DNA from 4 places in the Paenibacillus sp. cl6col genome. Region 1 is predicted to be linked to each of the others. Evidence: predicted binding sites of a transcription regulator. Region 1 holds the regulator's gene; each other region holds the start of a gene.
What was found. Region 1 encodes Rex, which represses fermentation and respiration genes when NADH is low (regulators of the CRP and FNR family bind a similar motif). Its sites were predicted from a motif close to TTGTGAAATATTTCACAA; they were not measured.

Region 1 (5,423 bases):
CAACCACTTCCAATGCGACCTCCGGCGTACGCGTCTTCTCTGCATGAATTCTCCTCCTGCCTATCTTGCCAGCAAGCCATCAAAGCATTGCTGCGCCTCGCGAAGGATTCGTTCTTCATCCATCGTCAAACATTCCCCATTCTTCACAACCTGCTTGCCGTCAACCCATACATGCTTGACATCTTTCGCAGACGCTGAATATACCATGTGGGATACCAAGTCGGTATGTGGCAGGAAATGAGGCTGATCAATATCTACCGCAACGAAGTCAGCCTTCATGCCTACTTCAAGCGCTCCAATATCGTCAAGACGAATGGTCTGCGCGCCATAGATCGTACCCATGCGCAGCGCCTCTGCAGCAGGAACCGCAGTTGGATCGCCGGACACCCCTTTATGAATCAAGGCCGTAAGGCGAATTTCTTCGAACATATCCAGATTGTTGTTGCTTGCTGCACCATCCGTACCCAAGGATACAACAACACCCGCACGCAGCATCTCAGGAACACGAGCGACACCGCTCGCCAGCTTAAGGTTGCTTCCTGGATTGTGGGACACCGCAACTTGATACTTCGCAAGCGTCTCAATCTCTTCGTCCGTCAAATGAACAGCATGCGCAACGAAGGAAGGACGGGAGAAGAATCCGAGCTTCTCCAAATGCGCAACCGGACGCAGTCCATAATCCTTCACATTCTGTTCAACTTCTGCCTTTGTCTCTGACATATGCGTGTGCAATGGCAAATCCAGATCATGAGCAGCCTGTACGAAGCTCTCAATAAAGGCTGGAGGACAAGTATACGGAGCATGCGGCGCCATAATCGTACGAATGCGGCCATCTGCCTTCCCATTCCAATCCTTCGCGAATTGAATCGCCTCATTCAGCTTCTCGCGCTGTACATCCTCTGGGCATAAGCCAATCGCACCGCGCATAAGCGATGCACGGATACCGGATTGCTCACATACCTTCGCTACTTCGTCCATGTAGTCATACATATCTACGAAGGTTGTTGTACCGCCCTTCAGCATTTCGATCACAGACAGAGCTGTTCCCCAATAGACATCATTGGCCGTGAACTTGCCTTCCATTGGCCACATTTTCTCCTGCAGCCATGTCTGAAGCGCCAAGTCATCCCCATACCCACGAAGCAGAGACATTGCAGCATGCCCGTGTGTATTAACAAGGCCTGGAATGAAAAATAGACCTTTGCCATCGATGATTTCAGCATCAGCTGCTGCATATTGCTCAGGCAGCTCCGATCCAATATGAACGATGCGATCATTCTCAACAACCATGAACCCATGGAATGAGGACTGCTTCGCAGTTGGAGACAAATCGGCGAACATGCCATTTTTAATAATGATTCGGTGTGTCATTCGGCGGGTACTTCCTTTCCATTATCAGATAAATAATAGGCCAAACTGAACAAATCCGTTGTAAAATCGGCAGTATGCACACGGATATTCGAAGGAACCCTCAAAATGACAGGCGCAAAGTTCAAGATCGCTTCTACTCCCGCCTCTACAAATTGATCAGCTACATACTGAGCTTCTGTAGCAGGAACCGTGATAATCCCGATACGGATTTGCTTCTCGCGTACCGTCGTAATTAGGTCAGACATCGGCTGAACTTTCAGGTTATTTATCTCGGTATTGATTTTGGATTCCTGTGCATCGAACACTGCAACGATCTTCATATTATCTTTCAAGTATACGGTGTAGTTACAGAGTGCGTGACCTAATTTACCTGCACCGACCAATCCAACATGGATAACTTGATCCAGTTTCAAAATATGTCTGATTTGTTGAATCAAATACGATACATCATACCCAATGCCCTTGCGGCCGAAGTCGCCGAAATACGCTAGATCCTTCCGAATTTGCGCAGGATTCAAGTTCAGCTTCTGTCCCAAATCTTGAGAAGAAACTGTGAGCACTTCTCGCTGCTTCAATTCCAATAGATGGCGTAAATACACGGGTAATCGCCGAACGACAGCTTCTGATATCTTTAGTGCTTTCATTCTAACAAGCCCCTCTCATCGCTCTCCAATGCCTCTTTGATTATGGTCTAGCCACGTATCAATACGTGGTACAAGTTGTTCTGTTGCCATATGCTCCATTTTTGGGCCAGGCAGCGAGTAAAGAAAATGTTTGCCGTAGCTTGTCTCTATTACACGAGTGTCATAAATGATGACAATTCCCTTATCCTGCGTCGTACGCACAAGGCGGCCGAATCCTTGCTTGAAGCGAATTACAGCCTGTGGGACGGAATATTTGCGGAATGGATTCTGATTCATCCGCTTCAGCCGATCGCACTTCGCTTCCACGAGTGGATGATTCGGTGGCTGGAATGGCAGCCGTACAATCGCAAGACATGTCAACGCATCTCCTGGAATATCAACGCCTTCCCAGAAGCTGCTCGTTCCTAGCAGGACTGAATTCGGCTGATCTCGGAATCGGCGTGTCAGCTTGCTTCGGTTGCCGCTGTCAATCCCTTGTCCCAGCACTTGAATGCCATGCAGGCTAAGCGCCTCCTTCAGCGGTTCATACACATCCCGCAGCATGCGGTATGACGTGAATAAGACAAGCATACGTCCTTCTGTTACCTTGGCTACATCAGCCAAGGACTGCATCAGCGTCGAGTTAAACTTGGCATCTGATGCTCCCTTCACACTAGGGAAGTCACGCGGGATGACAACAAGTGCTTGTTCCCGGTAGTTGAACGGCGACGGAAGTATGACCGTATTTAGACGGCCATCCCGCTGCGCATCCTTCAAGCCAAGCTGTTCAGCTACGAATTGGAATGATTTATCAACGGACAATGTAGCCGAAGTTAAGATTACGCTCTTCTTCGGCTCGAAGAAGTATCGCTTCAGCGCTTCGCTTACATCGACAGGGACCGCATACATTTGCATTGATTTATGCTTGTATTGGAGATTGCCTTCCATCCAGTAGACGGTATCCGCATCCTTGCCTTGCATAAATTCACGGAATTCATCGCGAAGCTGCCCTATGTCCTTGAATAAACCTGTCACATCAGCCGTGACGCCCTGCACTTCATCATCATCATAATCCTTCCATTCATTGACGAGCTTCTCCCCCGAACGAACAATATCACTTAAACGCGTGTGAATATCGCCTTCGAGCTCCGATACGGAGCTCCATCCATCAGGACGATTGCCAGATGGCAGCCGGAGAACAGCTTGCCCGCCTTCCGCCTGCCCCGCTTCATTCATGGAAGGAAGCATTTGATAGAGTAGCTCATGCAGCCGATCCCATTGATCCTTAACATCGACAAGCTGTGTTAACAGCTTCTCGATCCCTTCAGCCCATACGAGCGCTTTTTCATTGCCTGACAAGCGAAGACGCAGCTGCAGCAATACAAGCGCACCATTCTTGCTGTCTTTGAACAATTGGGTCAGCGGATGAATGAGTGAAAAATATTGCAAGTGAATGCCTAAATGTTTGCCTGCCGTTTCTTCGAAGTGATGTGCTTCGTCTACGACAAGCTGCTCGTATGCGGGGAGCAAACGATGCTCCGCAATCACGTCCGTAAACAATAGGGAATGATTCGTTATAATAATGTCCGATAAATTCGCATCATTCTTCGCCCGGTGGTAGAAGCACCGACGGAACCAAGGACATGCGCGATTCAGACAGGAATCACTATCACTGGCAACGGTATCCCAGAAGTCTGCACCCTTATGAACGAAATGCAGTTCTTCGTCATCTCCATGCTCCGTCTGACTGAGCCACACCAACATTTGGGCAGCTGTCAAACTATCATCGCGTGCATGTACATACTCTCTATTACTTATTTTATGTTCAAATTTTCTCAAACACAAATAGTGACTGCGGCCTTTTAATACGGATGCCTTAAATGGAACCGGCACAATCTTCTCCAAGAGCGGCAAATCACGCTGTCTCAGTTGTTCTTGCAGATTGATTGTGTGTGTGCTAACAATCACTTTGCTCTCTTGAGAAACACTCTGATATATGGATGGCAGTAAGTACCCAAGCGACTTGCCGGTACCAGTACCTGCTTCGATTAGCAGGTGATGCTCTTGTTCGAAGCACTCCATCACTTCATTGAACATCTGCTCCTGCGATTCGCGCGGCTCATAATTATCCAAACGGCTTGCCAGATTCGTCTTAACCTGATCTAGGAACTGAGCGAAGGTCACTCCCTTAAGTGGGTTCTCTGCTGAAGAATCACGCGGCGCCTCCGTCTCTGTCCAATCCGTTTGCTTCAACGTCAATTGGCGGAACGGATAATACCCTTCTTCTTCTGTCCAATCAGACACCTCACGCTCCTGAAGCTTCTCTGCAAGCAGCCATTTCAAATCCCGCTCCTCTTGATCGCCAAACACATCAACGACGCGCTGTAGCGTCAATAACGGAAGCTGGTCAATCGCTTCTAAGCAGCGAATAAATATATCTGCTGTCGCCCTCGCATCACTGTCTGCTTGGTGCGGGCGATCATGAACAATCCCCATCTCATGTGACACAGAACCAAGCTGGAAGGAAGGCAGCGATGGAAAGAGGATGCGAAGCAGTTCAATTGTATCTAATATACGACCTGTGAACGGCAAATATCCTGTCTGTTCCAGCGCCCTGCATAGGAATTGATAATCGAAGGCCACATTATGGCCGACCAGTACGACATCCCCTAGCAAAGGGACAAGCCCCGTCATGGCATCATCAATATCCGGAGCATCCTTCACATCTTCCCCGGTAATGCCAGTGAGCTGCGATATAAATTCCGGTATGGGAACAGTTGGCCGCACAAGCGTATGATATTCGCGTTCTATCTTCAAATCATGGCCAAGAATAACCAAACCAATTTGAATTATTTCATCGTTCGGCTGACTGCCGGTCGTCTCAAAATCCAAAACAGCAAATCTCATCTCAATAGCTTTCCTCTCACAATTTCTGTTCTTAGCATAACAGATGTTCAGGCGTTTGGAAATGACTAGAGGGAAACATCTGTGCGTATTTTTTCCACACAGTCGTTCCCCTCCGATGTCATGAATCATTGATATTACATGCATGTTATTGGATATGCATCATGTGCTCGCCGCCGAGTTCAAAATGACCGCTTTTGGACTGGCATACCTTCAAATTCATAATCGGTTCCGGCAGAGCCGGATCCCATTCATGCGCCTTCAGGAAGCATGCTTCTGCCTGTGCAAACTGATGCTGCTTCGCATGAATGCAGCCAAGCGCATTGCAGGCAATGGCCTTCATGCTGTTGTTGTCAGTCAAAGGTATGATAAGTTGAAAATGATGTCCTGCTTCCTGACAATTCCCTAAATGCAAGTGCGACATCGCCAAATACGCGCGCACCTCGATATTCTCTGGCTGAATCTTAGCCGCCTGTTCCAAAAACATAACTGCTTCCTTATACATCATGAGCAAATAATACCCCT
Region 2 (5,423 bases), 290 kb from region 1:
GATTCGAAGGATGAGATCGGGGTGCTGATGAAGGACTTCAACAAGATGATGGACGGTTTGTCCTCGATTATGAGCACGGTGCATGAGCGTTCGGTGCAACTGCTTCACAATTCACGCTTAGTCTCTGACAATGCGAATGAAACGGCGCAAGCGACAGAGCATATTGCCGCTTCAATGGAACAGGTCGCATCGGGTGCGCAGCTGCAGCAGACAGCATCGGAGGAAAATGCGATTGCGCTTGAAGAATTTGCACGCGGTATTCAATCGATTGTCGAAAATACATCGAGCGTTGCGGAATTGGCCAATCATTCGGCTATACAAGCTGAGCAGGGCAATGCAACGATCGTCGATGCGATGGAGCAGATGAAGTCAATTAATCAATCTGTACAAACAACGGAATCTGCTGTTGAACAGCTGCATGATCATTCTCAGCAGATCGAGAACATTATTGATGTCATTACGAATATTGCAGGGCAAACGAATCTTCTTGCGCTCAATGCCTCGATTGAAGCAGCAAGAGCCGGGGAGAGCGGCAGAGGGTTCTCAGTCGTTGCTGGAGAGGTACGCAAGCTGGCTGAACAGTCTAGTGAATCAGCCAAGCAAATAGCCGAGCTTATTGTGGAAATGCAAAACAGCACGCAGGAAACGGTAAATGCAATGGCTTATGTACGTCAGGATGTTGCGTCAGGTATGAAGGTTGTTGCGCAGGCAGGGCAGATGTTCGAGCATATCATGGCGCTGGTGCAGCAAGTGACAGGGCAAGTACAGGAGACATCAGCTGCGACAGAACAGATGTCAGCAGGTACTGAGGAGATTACGGCTTCAGTTGACGAAATGGCGAAGATTGCAGCAGATACGTCTTCCACCGTACAATCGGTGGCGGCTGCATCTGAGGAGCAGCTTGCCTCTGTAGAGACCATTTCTGCTTCGATCGGGCAGTTAAAGCAAATGGCGGAAGAACTGCAGGAGATGGTGAATCGTTTCAAGCTATAATCGCATGGAGAATAGGGATTTCATTGTATTACCGGTTGCTAGAAATAGCGGCCGGTTATTTATTTTGTAAACGAAGCAGAAACATTATGTACAGAAAAAGGATGTGTCGCAGCACATCCTTTATGTATACGATTATTTATAATAGGAGTCGATGAGTGGAATAAAGTATCCACCGCCGCCTTTGACTTGGAAGCTGATAACAACATTTTTTACACCGCCAATATTGGCTTCAATTAGTGCTTTTCTCAATTCATCCCACTCTTTTTTATTCACACAAATGAAAGGAAATCATAGCTAGATAGTAGAGGAACAGAGGTCTACAATCAATAGTTCTAATTGCTTATTATTCGAGCAAACTGTCACTTTCCTAGCGTAAAGAGGGAGTGATTATTGGGAGGAGAGAGTGTACAGATAAATAAAACGCTTGGACTGCAAAGAGCCCAAGCGTTTGAGGGAGGAATATACTAGCTTTATTGTGCTTTTACGAATTCAGCAGATTTAATACCTGCTTGACGACCGAAGATAATGATATCTGCAACAGAGTTACCGCCGATACGGTTCTCACCGTGCAGGCCGCCGATAACTTCACCTGCTGCGTAGAGACCTGTAATAGCCTTGCCATCCTTAGTTACAACTTCGGTGTTTGTGTTAACTTTTACGCCGCCCATTGTATAGTGGATACCAGGAGCAATTTTGATTGCATAGAATGGTCCAGCGGACAACTCGTTGTCCATGCCTGTTGTTCTGCCGAATTCAGCATCTTTTTTGTCTTTCACTGCGCCGTTCCATGTATCAAGTGTAGCTTTGAGTTGATCGCCTGGAACGCCCATTACTTTGGCCAAATCTTCAACCGTTGCACCTTGGATGACAAATCCCATTTTGTCGTATTGTTGAATAGCTTTTGCACGGGATTTCACGCCAGAATCAAATACAAGGTAAGATGCTTTGTCAGACAGTTTATTAATTGCTGCCGTTACGTTATCGCGAGTATCCAGCTCGTTCGTGAATCGTTTGCCGTCTTTATCAACCAAGATTGCACCTTCACCGCGAACTGCTTCCCCGATAAGATAGGACTTCTCTTGCTGTACAGTAGGGTGAACCTGAATTTGATCCATATCTACAGTTACGCCGCCGAGCTTCTCAATCATCGTAATGCCGTCACCAGTGCTGCCGATTTGGTTCGTTGTTACCAGACCTTTCAAATCAGGGCGAACAGAGGAGATCATGTCCATGTTAGCACCATAACCGCCTGTTGTGACAACAACTGCGTTTGCGGCAATGTTCTTCTCATCCTTCTCTTCGAAGAGGACTTTAACGCCGTTCACTTTTCCGTCTTTTTCTGTAATATCAGTAACTTTCGCATTTACGAAAACCGGAATTCCTTTGGATTGTACATTCTTGACCAAGCCGCTGACGAGATATTGTCCAACAGCAGATCCGTCTTCAGGACGGTGTGTACGTTTTTCCTTCATACCGCCAGTAATCGTAAGGTTGTTCAAGCGAATGCCAATGGAATCCAACCAGTCGATTGCGCTTGCGGAATTGTCTACGAAGTAACGAAGCATTTCTTTGTCGTTCGTACCGTGACCGCCTTTTAATGTTTGTTCGAAGAAGAGATCATTATTGTCTTCAATGCCTTGCTCTTTTTGGAACTTGGTCTGAGATGCATTCATACCCGAAGAGGATTTCATCGTATTTCCGCCAGCTGCCGGCATTTTCTCGAAAATAACCGGATTCATGCCTTTGGCTTTGGCCTCAAGAGCAGCCGTCATTCCCGCTCCGCCAGCACCGATGATGATGATGTCATATTTGTCTTTCAATTGATCGATAGGGGTATAGCTCGCTTTAGAAGCGCCGGACACAGCTTCTGTTTCTGGTTTCTCCGTTTTTGCTGCATTGTCTTGACCCTGCGTTTGGTTCCCGTTACTGCCGCATCCTGCGATGATAAGCATGATCGACAGAAGGAGAATCATGGTTGCTGTTGCTTTCTTTCTCATGTGAAAACCTCCACTTTCTATCTCTTTATAAATGAACATAATTTCAATACCCCCCCGAATGAAATCAGACGAAGCAAACCAGATATTGGGTGGCTATGTACTCCAATTTTCCCGTTATTGACTGACGGCTATTGGGTGCTGTTTCGTGCTGAAAGAGTATTTGTTTGATGTTCATTTCAATTTTAATCTACTTTCAACTTAGTGTTTGTGATGTATTTCACAATAGAAGGTGATTTTTATCATATTTATCATGCGTAAATATTGGTAATTCTGATTTCTGCACTTGATTCCTTCGAGCTGTGTGATAAGCGTACGCTTGAATTCATTTGTGATTGGAGTACTGTGGAAGGGACGTCACTCATTGAAATAGGTGAATAAAAAGGCATTTTCATGAGCGCATGCCCGTTCAGAGGAGGGATGCTCATTGAAAATGCCTCTGTTGAAGAGTATTCTGTCCAATCTAGATTAGTAACAATTTTTGTTCAGCTTCAATGCTGCGGAAACTCCCGCATGATCGGAAGGCCACAGTCCTGTTTCGGTTCGATCTTGCTGCTTCTCTCCAACATTATCTGCCTTGAGGGGTATCCATCCATTTTTGAAAAGAATGTAGTCGATTCTGGAGAGTAAGGAAGATTGATTATTCAATAGGTCGGCGTCTTGACAGCAAGTAAATCCATTGCCTTTACCGACTTCTACCCACGTGTCATGGAAACCATCTGCTATAAATAAGCCGTAGGTGGGGGTTCCGCTGCCATCTGCATTTGAATTCAAGTCCCCTGTAACAATCAAGGGAAGTTGGCTATTTCCTGGCCCATCAATAATCTCCTGTGCTTGTGCAACCTGTATAGCTGGTGCGAGTGGTTCCAAATGAGTATTAATGATTCTAAATGTACGCCCATGCCAACACACATCAATGGAAGACCATCCTCGTACCACTACAAAAGGTTGCCCACCAATTTGAATAACAAGATTCGTATTGAAATTTGCTTCAGTCTTTTGAACGATCTTAAGCTTGCTGCTTGTGCGGATCAAAATAGCATCTCTATCAAGAAATCGAACAGTGTTGCCATGACTATCCGGAAGCTCTGCCGAGAAATTATGATTGACAGCTGCCACTTTATAACGCAAGCCGAGTTCCCGCAGTTCCTTCAGTAGTAAGCTGATAAAGTCATACGTGACGGTTCGAAAGCTTGGGATCACAAGCTGAATTCGTTCTGCTTCCTGCAGGCTAATAAAGTCCGGTTTCTTGCTAGCAATCTGACGTGCTATGGATTTCACCCGAGTGAGGATATTTGTCGCGAGAAACTGGCGGAACACCTCGGTTACTCGCTCTGGTATCAACACGGGCGGTGCTGTAAATAGTGGGGAGGTATCTGCGCCCAAATACATATTCCATGTTAATAAGGAAAGATGCTTGCTCATCAATCATGACCCCCATTCTTTGATCTACTCTATTATAGTAGATGTAATTTGAGAGAAGTTGGAGACGGCGTAAGCAAGAAGGTTACTAATACAAACTTGTTCATGCGTGGTAATATTTACAGGATTCTGATATAATCCTCAATATATTTACCCCCTATAACATTGTAAGGTGATCACTTATTATGGCACTCTCATTTGCAAGATTAATCAAATGCAAACCCCCGATACCCTGACATTTCGATGATGTAATTGAGATTTCCGAAATTATAGGGGGAATGCAACTTGGCACAAAAAATCTCAACTCCATCATTGCTTTTGTTTATTATTCTTGTGGGATTTCCACAAATCAGTGAAACGATATACACGCCTTCCTTGCCGGATATTGCTAGTCAATTGCAGGCAAGCAACAACATGATTCAGCTTACGCTCAGCATTTATTTTCTTGGTTTTGCGTTTGGCGTGTTGTGCTGGGGAAGGTTATCGGATGCAATTGGCCGACGTCCTGCTATGCTGTGGGGCATTTTCGTATATGGAATCGGTAGCCTAGGCTGTTACCTGTCAGGTTCCGTGGAATGGCTATTGGTAAGTCGGTTCATTCAGGCATTTGGTGCAAGTACAGGCTCGGTTGTGACGCAAACGATCTTGCGAGAAAGCATCGATGGCTCGAAGCGTCATGCTGTATTTGCTCAAATCTCAGCAGCTCTTGCCTTTACACCCGCTCTAGGGCCGCTGATTGGAGGCTGGGTCGACCAGTCGCTAGGCTTCAGGGCTGTATTTCTAACCCTTGTTGTGATGAGTGTGGCAATATTCGCGTACACGTTCGCTTCTTTGCCTGAGACGAGAGTTGCTACGACGACTTCGAATGTGAATACAATAGCTGTCGTCAAGCGCCTCATTGCAGACGGCAGGGTATGGGCATTTGGCTTTCTAATCGGCGCAACAAATGGCATTCTGTTCAGTTACTATGCAGAAGCTCCTTTCGTTTTTATTGAATACTATGAGATGACGCCC
Region 3 (5,423 bases), 180 kb from region 1:
CTTGATGAACCACCCTGATGTGGCGCTAATCCTGGCGACAGGCGGTGCTGGTATGGTTCGCTCCGCTTATAGCTGCGGCAAGCCTGCCTTAGGCGTTGGCCCAGGTAACGTGCCGTGCTTCATCGAGAAGACGGCAGATCTGAATCAAGCGGTAACGGATTTGATTCTGTCCAAGACGTTCGATAATGGCATGATCTGCGCATCCGAGCAAGCCGTCATCATTGAAGAGCCGATTTACGCACAAACGAAGAAAATGATGACCACACAGGGCTGCTACTTCTTGAATAAGGAAGAGACCGGCAAGCTCCAAGCGATGGCAATGAAGACAGACACCTGTGCGGTGAATCCGAACATCGTGGGCCAATCTGCAAAGAAAATTGCTGAGATGGCCGGACTTCAAGTACCAGATACAACGAAAATACTTGTAGCTGAGCTGGATGGTGTGGGGCCGAAGTTCCCACTGTCTGCAGAGAAGCTGAGCCCCGTGCTTGCTTGCTACAAGGTGAAGACCGCAGAAGAAGGCGTTGACCGCGCGGCTGAAATTGTGGCATTTGGCGGTATGGGTCACTCTTCGGTCATCCACTCGAATGATGACGAGGTAATTCGTAAGTTCGCCGACCGTCTGCAAACAGGCCGCATTCTGGTCAACTCTCCTTCTACTCATGGCGCGATTGGAGACTTGTACAACACCAATATTCCTTCGTTGACACTTGGCTGCGGATCGTATGGCCGCAACTCAACTTCTTCGAACGTAACAGCGGTCAATTTGCTGAATATTAAACGGGTGGCGAAGCGTACAGTGAATATGCAATGGTTCAAGGTGCCAAATAAGATTTACTTCGAGAAGGGTGCAACACAGTACTTGGCGAAGATGCCGGATATTAGCCGTGTCATGATTGTTACCGACCCAATGATGGTGAAGCTGGGCTACGTGGAGAAGCTGGAATACTATTTGCGTCAACGCCGCAACCCAGTCGTCATTGAAGTGTTCTCGGATGTCGAGCCAGATCCTTCGACGAAAACAGTGGAACGTGGTACAGAAATGATGCTCAGCTTCGAGCCAGACTGCATTATCGCCTTGGGCGGCGGCTCGCCGATGGATGCAGCGAAGGGCATGTGGCTATTCTACGAACATCCAGATGCTGAATTCGATAACCTGAAGCAGAAGTTCTTAGACATCCGCAAGCGTACATTCAAGTATCCACGTCTTGGCCAGAAGGCGAAGTTCGTCGCAATTCCAACGACTTCGGGTACTGGTTCGGAAGTAACCTCGTTCGCGGTTATTACGGATAAGGAAAAAGGCAATACGAAATATCCGCTAGCTGATTATGAGCTGACGCCGGACGTAGCGATTATTGACCCAGAGTTCGTGTACAGCTTGCCGAAGACGGCAGTTGCTGATACGGGAATGGACGTTTTGACGCACGCGATTGAAGCGTATGTATCGGTAATGGCAAGCGACTATACTGATGGTCTGGCAATAAAGGCCATTCAGCTCGTGTTCGAGAACTTGGTGAAATCCCATCATGAAGCATGTCCGAAAGCGCGCGAGAAAATGCACAACGCATCGACACTTGCTGGTATGGCATTCGCGAATGCGTTCCTAGGCATCAACCACAGCTTGGCGCATAAATGGGGAGCGCAATACCATACTGCACATGGTCGCACGAATGCGATTCTCATGCCGCATGTCATTCGCTACAATGCGAAGAAACCAACGAAGTACGCTTCGTTCCCGAAATATGACCACTTCGTAGCAGATGAGCGCTACGCGGAAATTGCACGCATCCTCGGTCTTCCATGCCGCACCACGGAAGAGGGCGTGAACAGCCTTATCAACGCAATTCGGGAATTGAACCGCGAACTGGGTATTCCAGAATCGTTCCAAGCAATTGGCTTCGATGCCAAGGACTTCGAATCCAATGTTGATTACTTGGCAGACCGCGCCTTTGAAGACCAATGTACAACAGCGAATCCGAAGCTTCCACTCGTAACAGAGTTGGCTGATGTATATCGGAACGCATTCTATGGACGATTTGAATAAGTTAGAATGATACGATAGCAGGGCAGTGGGCAGCGGGGAAGATCTTCCCCGCTGTCTTTGTTGTATAATCAACTTCTGAACCATTGCTTATAATGCGGTAAACGAGTGCTAATTAAGTGCTAACCACCTGCAAAAAGCAGGGCAGCAGTGGAGATTACAACATTTTGAATTATATTATGTGAAAAAAATCATTTGTCTAGCTTATATTGTGATAAATATCACATAATTGAAAGTGTGAAAAGAGGTACAATGAAGGCGTAGCAAGGGAGGAACGAAAAAGGTTCAGAATTCGCCTCTAAAAAACTTGCTGCATAGCCTCACTCGGCATTACGAAAAGGCAGCTATCGAACGAATGCGAAAGATAAGATAACCGCCTTGCAGCCTTTTTCGTGAAAATCATCACAAGCAATGTGAAATGGGAACGAGAACATCTTGCTGGGTGTGTGCTTTCAATTCGATTACAACACATACAGAAAAACAAACATGTATGGAGGGATTACGATGTCGGTGATGGAAAAGAACATGACAGAAACAAATGAAATGAATCCTTGGCGTGGATTAAAAGCAGGCAAATGGCAAACACACGTGGATGTCCCGAACTTCTTGGACGGACACATCAAGCCTTACTTGGGCGATGAAGCATTCTTGGCAGGTCCAACGCAAAATACGAAGGATCTGTGGGATATCGTGAGCCAGCTCTCCAAAGAAGAACGTGAACGCGGTGGTGTATGGGATGTTGATGTTAACACGCCTTCAACGATCGTATCGCACAAACCGGGATACTTAGATAAAGAAAAAGAAAAAGTAGTAGGTGTACAAACGGATGCTCCGTTCCGCCGCTCGATTCAACCATTTGGCGGTATTAAGATGATGATCGATGCTTGTAAAGCATACGGCTTCGAAATGCCGGAAGATGTTATCAAAATTTTCACAGACATTCGCAAAACACACAACCAAGGCGTATTCGATGCTTATACATCCGACATGCGCATGGCGCGTAAAGCTGGTATTATCACAGGATTGCCAGATGCTTACGGCCGCGGCCGCATCATCGGTGACTACCGCCGTGTAGCGCTGTACGGTATAGACTTCTTGATTAAACAAAAGAAAAACGATCTGAATAATCTTGAGCTGGATGCAATGGATGAAGTTACTATCCGTGACCGTGAAGAAATTTCAGAACAAATTCGCGCACTCGCTGAATTGAAAGAAATGGCTGCAATGCACGGTATGGACATTTCGAAACCAGCTGTCAACGCACAAGAGGCGTTCCAATGGGTATACTTCGGTTACTTGGCAGCCATCAAAGAACAGAACGGTGCAGCAATGTCCCTTGGTCGTGTATCCTCGTTCCTCGATGTGTATGTGGAACGCGATATTCAAGAAGGTACTTTGACAGAGCAAGAAGCTCAAGAATTGGTTGACCATTTCATTATGAAATTGCGTATCGTTAAATTCTTGCGCACACCTGCTTACAACGACCTGTTCAGCGGTGACCCAACTTGGGTAACAGAATCGATCGGTGGTATGGCTTCTGACGGTACAACACGTGTAACGAAGAACAGCTTCCGTTTCTTGCATTCCTTGTACAACTTGGGACCTGCTCCAGAGCCTAACTTAACTGTACTCTGGTCGACGAAGCTTCCTGAAGCGTTCAAGAAGTATTGTGCGAAAGTATCGATTGAAACAAGCTCCATTCAATATGAAAATGACGACCTGATGCGCCCAATCTATGGTGACGACTACGGTATCGCATGTTGCGTATCCGCAATGCGTATCGGTAAGCAAATGCAGTTCTTCGGCGCTCGCGCCAACTTGGCGAAATGCTTGCTGTACGCAATCAACGGCGGTAAAGACGAGAAGCTTGGCTTGCAAGTAGGACCTGAGCTTCCTCCAATCACAAGCGACGTATTGGACTACGACGAAGTCGTGAAACGCTTCAAGCAGATGATGGAATGGCTCGCGAAGTTGTACATGAACACACTGAACGTGATTCACTTCATGCATGATAAATATTGCTATGAGCGCATTGAGATGGCGCTGCATGATAAAGAAATCTTGCGCACAATGGCTTGCGGTATTGCCGGCTTGTCGGTAGCAGCTGACTCCCTGAGTGCAATCAAATATGCTAAGGTAACACCGATTCGCAACGAAGAAGGCATTGCCGTTGACTTCCAAATCGAAGGTGAATATCCTTGCTACGGTAACAACGATGATCGCGTAGACAGCATCGCTGTTGAACTTGTTGAATCGTTCATGAACATGATTCGCAAGCACAAAGCTTATCGCAATGCATTGCCAACACAATCGGTACTGACGATTACGTCGAACGTTGTGTACGGTAAGAAGACAGGTACAACTCCTGACGGACGTAAAGCTGGCGAACCGTTCGCTCCAGGTGCGAACCCAATGCATGGCCGCGATAAGAAGGGTGCGCTCGCATCGCTTAGTTCGGTAGCGAAGCTTCCATATGAGCACAGCTTGGATGGAATCTCGAACACATTCTCCATCGTGCCTAAGGCGCTTGGTAAAGAACTTGATGTTCGCAAATCCAACCTCGTATCGATGATGGATGGATACTTCGGCAGCAATGCGCACCATCTGAACGTTAACGTGTTCGACCGTGAACAGCTGATGGACGCGATGGAACATCCAGAGAACTACCCGCAATTGACAATTCGCGTATCGGGTTATGCAGTTAACTTCATCAAACTGACTCGCGAGCAGCAATTGGATGTAATCAACCGCACATTCCATGGTTCGATGTAAGAACCTTCTGAACGGTTGAAATCGAAGTAAGTTGAGCAATGTAAAGGATATACTCGATATTTGATAAGTAAAGGGGCGCAACTACACCACATGCCTAGTACCTTTCGGTCAATGGCAGGGAGGGAGCGCCCCTCTTGTCATGTAAGCAGGTTGTAATGGGCTGGAGAGGAAAGTGATAGAGATGATCGGACGTATTCACTCGTTAGAAACATTCGGTACCGTTGATGGACCTGGCATACGATTTATTTTATTCATGCAGGGGTGCGCGCTCAAATGCCAATATTGCCATAACCGTGATACATGGAGCTTAGGTGACGGCAAAGAAATGACACTTGAGGAAGTACTTGCTGAAATTGAACCTTACTTGCCTTATTACCGCAGCTCTGGCGGCGGTTTGACCGTATCGGGCGGGGAGCCAACGCTGCAAGCTGCATTCGTTAGAGAGCTATTCCGTGAAGTGAAGCAGCGCTGGGATCTGCATACAACCCTGGATTCGAACGGTTTCAACGAAGTAGCGAAGCTCGAAGAATTGATGAATGTTACGGATCTAGTACTGCTGGATATTAAGCATATTAACAATGAGAAACATATTGCACTTACAGGTGTGCCG
Region 4 (5,423 bases), on a different contig from region 1:
GGGAAGACAACGATTATGAAAATGATGACGAATCTCTTGCAGCCAACGAGCGGTGAGATTGAGATGTTCGGCGAGAAGATGACACCCTCATCCTATTCCTTGCTATCTCGCATGGGGACAATTATTGAGCAGCCAATCTTCTATGATCGTCTTACTGCGCAGGAGAATCTGGAGCTCCATTGTGAATACATGGGCTACCATAATAAGAAGGCGATTGAGGAAGCACTGGAACTGGTAGGGCTGAACGGCATCGAACGCAAGCAGGTGAAGGACTTCTCCCTCGGGATGAAGCAGCGTCTAGGTATTGCGCGGGCCATATCGATCAAGCCAGAGCTGTTGCTCCTGGATGAGCCGATTAATGGTCTTGACCCGATTGGGATTAAGGAGATACGTGACCTGTTCAAGAAGCTATCACGCGAGTTCGGTATTACGCTCTTGATCTCCAGCCACATCTTAGGGGAAATGGAGCTTGTTGCAGATACGATCGGTGTCATTAACCATGGGGTGCTGTTGGAGGAAGTGCCAATGGATCGGGTTCGGGCGCAGCAGTCCGAATTCATTGAGGTCATCACTGATAATGCGAGCAAGGCAGCCTATGTGCTTGAAGAAGTCATGCATATTTCGAATTTCCGCATTACGGACAACCGGATCATCCGCATCTATCAATCGGGGGTGTCTCAGCAAGATATTACGAAGGCATTTGTTATGAACGATGTCATGGTAGAGTCTGTCCATAAGAAGCATCATTCCTTGGAGGATTACTTTATGAAGCTGTTGAATGGAGGGGCTGCTCGTGAATAAGCTCATTCGACTGGAACTGCAGAAATTCCGGTTTGCTACCTATATACGTACGGCCATGTATATCACGATCGGGATATTCCTCTTTATTTTGCTTGGAATCTATGGAGATACACGCGATATCGCGTTCAAGAACTTGCCCGAGGTATTAGGCATCATCGATACTTTTGTGAAGGTAGCTTTCATTATTACTGCCTCGGTATTGCTAAGCCGAATGGTTATTGATGAGTTTAAGAGCAAGTCTATCACGGTCATGTTCATGTACCCGATTCCACGGAAAAAGCTCATGACAGCCAAGCTGATCATTGTGGTCTTGTACACCTTCATCGCCATTATTCTATCAAATATTGTACTAATCAGTGGATTCCTTTTATACAATTCTTATGCGCACACTGTACCCGGGACGGCGACAATAAGTATGGTTACGCATCAAGTGGCAACTAGTGTTATCAACTCCTTAGCAGCAAGCTGCTTAAGTCTGATTCCATTATGGTTCGGCATGCGCAAATATTCAGCGGCGGCGACCATTACGAGCTCCATTCTAATTGCAGGCTTTCTAGGCTCGTCGACTGGTGGATTTACCTTGTGGTCCATTATCGCAGTGCCATTTGCTTTTGCTGCGCTTGGTGTAGTGATTGGTTACTTGACGATTCGCAAGATTGACACGATTGACCTGTATAAATAAAAATAGATGCAGCGAAATACCTTGTTGTGACAGCGATGTGACATGCCCAAATTGGTGACAAATTTCAGAAGGGTTCTGGAAAAAAGGTGCAGCACATTGCGGGCTGCTTGTAAAGAGGAAAGAAGGCACAATGTCTTTTTTCTTCTTTTTTTCACTTTTTTTCGACATATTTGTGAAATTTGACACAATGTTCTTATTTTGATCAAGTAATTGCTTTATAATTGTGATAAATATCACATTGCAGCGTTTCTGTATCTGACAGAATACAACTGGAACATGTAATCAACGTCATTGATCCCGTGTTCGACGCAGGCATTACAGCCTATTCAGCATAGGAATGAGAGTATAAATAGAAAGGTGGAAGGACAACGATATGTGGGATACGATCTTATTATCGCGCATTCAGTTTGCATCGACGACGATTTTTCACTTCTTCTTCGTACCGGTATCGATTGGTCTAGCATTGCTCATCGCAATGATGGAGACGATGTATGTCGTCAAGGGAAATGAAGAGTACAAGAAGATGACGAAGTTCTGGGGGAAGCTGTTCCTCATTAACTTCGGTGTCGGTGTTGTCACAGGTATTATTCAGGAATTCCAGTTCGGGATGAACTGGTCGAACTATTCTCGCTTCGTCGGAGACGTGTTCGGTGCGCCGCTTGCGATTGAAGCATTGCTGGCATTCTTTATGGAATCAACGTTTATCGGATTATGGATATTTGGATGGGATCGCTTATCGAAGAAGGTGCACTGCTTGTGCATTTGGCTTGTAGCCATCGGTACAACGTTGTCCGCCTTGTGGATCTTGGCGGCGAACTCCTTCATGCAGCGTCCGGTCGGATTCGAGATTAACAATGGCCGTGCGGAAATGAACGATTTCTTCGCGCTGCTGACAAATGGTCAGCTGCTTGTTGAATTCCCGCATACGATTTTCGGTGCATTTGCAACAGGAGCGTTCCTCATCACTGGGGTGAGTGCTTATAAACTGCTGAAGAAGCAGGACGTTTCTTTCTTCCAAAAATCGTTCAAGATTGGTGTTATCGTAGCTACGGTCTCTTCCATTCTGGTTGCGGTCTTCGGTCACCAGCAGGCACAATATTTGATGCATACCCAACCAATGAAGATGGCGGCAAGTGAAGGCTTGTGGGAAACAAGTGGCGACCCTGCGCCGTGGACGGTATTTGCAGCAATCAATACAGACAAGCAAGAGAACAGCATGGAATTCAAAGTTCCATACTTGCTTAGCTTCCTATCTTATAGTAAGTTCTCCGGCGAAGTCCGCGGGATGAAGGAATTGCAAGCGGAATATGAACAACTGTATGGCCCAGGCGATTACATTCCGCCGGTGAAGACAACATTCTGGAGCTTCCGCATCATGGTTCTTGCCGGAACATTGATGATTCTGCTTGGCATGTATGGCTGGTTCTTGGCAGCACGCAAGAAGCTGGGCAATCCGAATAAGTGGTTTATGCGTTTCATGCTCTATGCAATCTCATTGCCGTTCATTGCGAATACAGCAGGTTGGATTATGACGGAAATTGGTCGTCAGCCATGGACGGTATTCGGTCTCATGCGGACAGAAGACAGTATTTCGCCGAGCGTGTCGGGGGGTCAAGTGCTATTCTCTCTTATCGCATTCTCGACAATTTACACCGTACTTGCTATCGTGCTTGTGTATTTGTTCGTTCGTGTCATCAAAAAGGGTCCGAATGAAGTGTTGAAGGCAGAACATTCGAATGACCCGTTTGATCAGGAGGGACAACATGTTATCTCTTAATGAATTGTGGTTTCTACTAGTTGGAGTGTTATTTGTCGGATTCTTCTTCTTGGAAGGCTTCGACTTCGGTGTCGGCATGTCGACGAAGTTCTTGGCCCGTACAGACGGGGAGAAACGCGTATTAATCAACTCGATCGGTCCGTTCTGGGATGCCAATGAAGTATGGCTGCTTACGGCCGGTGGGGCGATGTTCGCTGCGTTCCCGAACTGGTATGCTACGCTGTTCAGCGGATATTACACGCCGTTTGTCGTTTTGCTGCTTGCATTGATTGGACGCGGTGTCGCATTCGAATTCCGCGGCAAGAAAGAGACAGAACGCTGGAAGAAGTCTTGGGACTGGGCGATTTTCTTAGGAAGTCTGCTTCCTCCATTCCTGTGCGGGGTTGTATTCGCAGGGCTGATTCAAGGCTTGCCAATTGACGGCCAGATGGAAATGAAGGCTGGACTGTTCGATATGGTGAATGTGTATACATTGCTTGGCGGGGTAACCGTTACGGTACTGTGCCTCGTGCATGGCTTGATGTTCACAACGCTGCGCACAATTGGCTCCTTGCAGGAGCGTGCACGTAAGCAAGCGAAGATGCTGCTAGTGCCTTTGGCGGTATTGTTTGTTGCTTTCGGTGCTATGACGTACTTCAAGACGGATGTATTTGAGGTTCGCGGTGGGATCTTAACAGCTGTTGCTGTAGTTGGGGTTATTGTTTATGTGCTCGCTGGCTACTTCATGGCGAAGAAGCGCGATGGCTGGGCATTCGGCATGACGGGCTGTGTTATCATTCTATCGATCGCGTCTGTCTTTATCGGATTATTCCCGCGTGTTATGATTAGCTCGATTGATAAGGCATTCGACTTAACGATTCATAACGCAGCTTCTGGGCAATACTCATTGAAAGTTATGACGATTGTAGCTCTAACCTTGCTGCCATTCGTTCTAGGATATCAAATTTGGAGTTATTTCGTCTTCCATAAACGGCTTCACGAGAAGGAGCATTTAGAATACTAATGGATAAAAATTTGCTCAAGTATGATGGAGCAAGGCCGACGATGTTCATCATTGCCGTCCTTACTCTTGTGCAAACACTATCCATCATAGGTCTGGCAATCAAGCTGGCGGAGGTTATCTCCGCCTTATTTGCCGGCGCGCCGTTGCAGGAACAAGCCGCAAATATGGGTCTGTTCCTGCTTGCGTTTACCGTCCGTCAAGTGACGACCTTGCTTATGCAGAAGGTAGCCTACAACTTCGCCGAGAAGACAGGGGTAAACTTGCGGCGTCAGTTGATGGATAAGTTGTTCCAGTATGGACCTCGCTTCGCCAAGTCAGAAGGTACGGGCAATCTCGTAACTCTTGTGCTTGAAGGGGTCTCCCAATTTCGCACGTATGTGGAACTGATTCTTCCTCGGATGATGGGTACGGGCATTACGCCAATTCTCATCCTATTCTATGTACTCACGCTAGATACGGCGTCCGGTATTATTTTGATTGTGACGCTGCCGATTTTGATTGTATTTCTGATACTGGTTGGGCTTGCTGCGCGCAAGCAGATGGATCGACAATGGGAGTCGTACCGCATTTTATCGAACCACTTTGTCGATGCGCTTCGGGGCTTGGAGACGCTTCGTTTTCTGGGGCAGAGCCGCAAGCACAGTGATACGATTGGGCAAGTGAGTGACAAGTATCGCTCTGCGACAATGCGTACGCTTCGTGTTGCTTTTCTCTCCTCCTTCGCCCTTGACTTCTTTACGATGTTATCCGTTGCCTCTGTAGCAGTCGGCCTGGGTCTTCGTCTTATTAATGGAGAAATGACATTGGTGACGGGGCTGACGGTGCTGATTCTAGCCCCTGAGTATTTCCTGCCTGTTCGCATGGTTGGCGCGGATTATCACGCGACATTGAACGGGAAAGAAGCTGGAAAAGCAATTGATGCGATCATTAAACATGAAACTGAAGTAGGAGAAAGTGCCTCACAGCTTCCGTCCTCTCTTATTTGGACGAAGGATAGCACAATCGCCTTGTCCGGTATAGGTGTGAAGCATGAAGCGGATGGACCGTCTTCACTGAAGGATGTAACGTGTGAGGTGACGGGGATTTTGAAAGTCGGCATTGTCGGCGAGAGCGGGGCAGGCAAGTCTACGCTCATTGATGTGCTTGGCGGTTTCCTTCGT

Region 2: a site for Rex is predicted at 3,196-3,213, ahead of BLS15_RS06975 (flavocytochrome c). Genes of this name have one in related genera too.
Region 3: a site for Rex is predicted at 2,251-2,268, ahead of pflB (formate C-acetyltransferase). Genes of this name have one in related genera too.
Region 4: a site for Rex is predicted at 1,654-1,671, ahead of BLS15_RS25240 (cytochrome ubiquinol oxidase subunit I). Genes of this name have one in related genera too.

What each region holds. Positions count from the first base shown of each region.
Region 1 is NZ_FNAZ01000002.1:339,892-345,314, reverse strand. It holds gene BLS15_RS05755 (hypothetical protein) at 1-45, opposite strand, end outside; gene BLS15_RS05750 (amidohydrolase) at 61-1,371, opposite strand; gene BLS15_RS05745 (redox-sensing transcriptional repressor Rex) at 1,368-2,015, opposite strand; gene dinG (ATP-dependent DNA helicase DinG) at 2,031-4,901, opposite strand; gene BLS15_RS05735 (tetratricopeptide repeat protein) at 5,047-5,423, opposite strand, start outside.
Region 2 is NZ_FNAZ01000002.1:626,032-631,454, forward strand. It holds gene BLS15_RS06970 (methyl-accepting chemotaxis protein) at 1-993, shown strand, start outside; gene BLS15_RS06975 (flavocytochrome c) at 1,464-2,990, opposite strand; gene BLS15_RS06980 (endonuclease/exonuclease/phosphatase family protein) at 3,456-4,412, opposite strand; gene BLS15_RS06985 (multidrug effflux MFS transporter) at 4,695-5,423, shown strand, end outside.
Region 3 is NZ_FNAZ01000002.1:156,859-162,281, forward strand. It holds gene adhE (bifunctional acetaldehyde-CoA/alcohol dehydrogenase) at 1-2,044, shown strand, start outside; gene pflB (formate C-acetyltransferase) at 2,546-4,813, shown strand; gene pflA (pyruvate formate-lyase-activating protein) at 4,995-5,423, shown strand, end outside.
Region 4 is NZ_FNAZ01000013.1:4,152-9,574, forward strand. It holds gene BLS15_RS25230 (ABC transporter ATP-binding protein) at 1-801, shown strand, start outside; gene BLS15_RS25235 (ABC transporter permease) at 794-1,483, shown strand; gene BLS15_RS25240 (cytochrome ubiquinol oxidase subunit I) at 1,857-3,260, shown strand; gene cydB (cytochrome d ubiquinol oxidase subunit II) at 3,247-4,263, shown strand; gene cydD (thiol reductant ABC exporter subunit CydD) at 4,263-5,423, shown strand, end outside.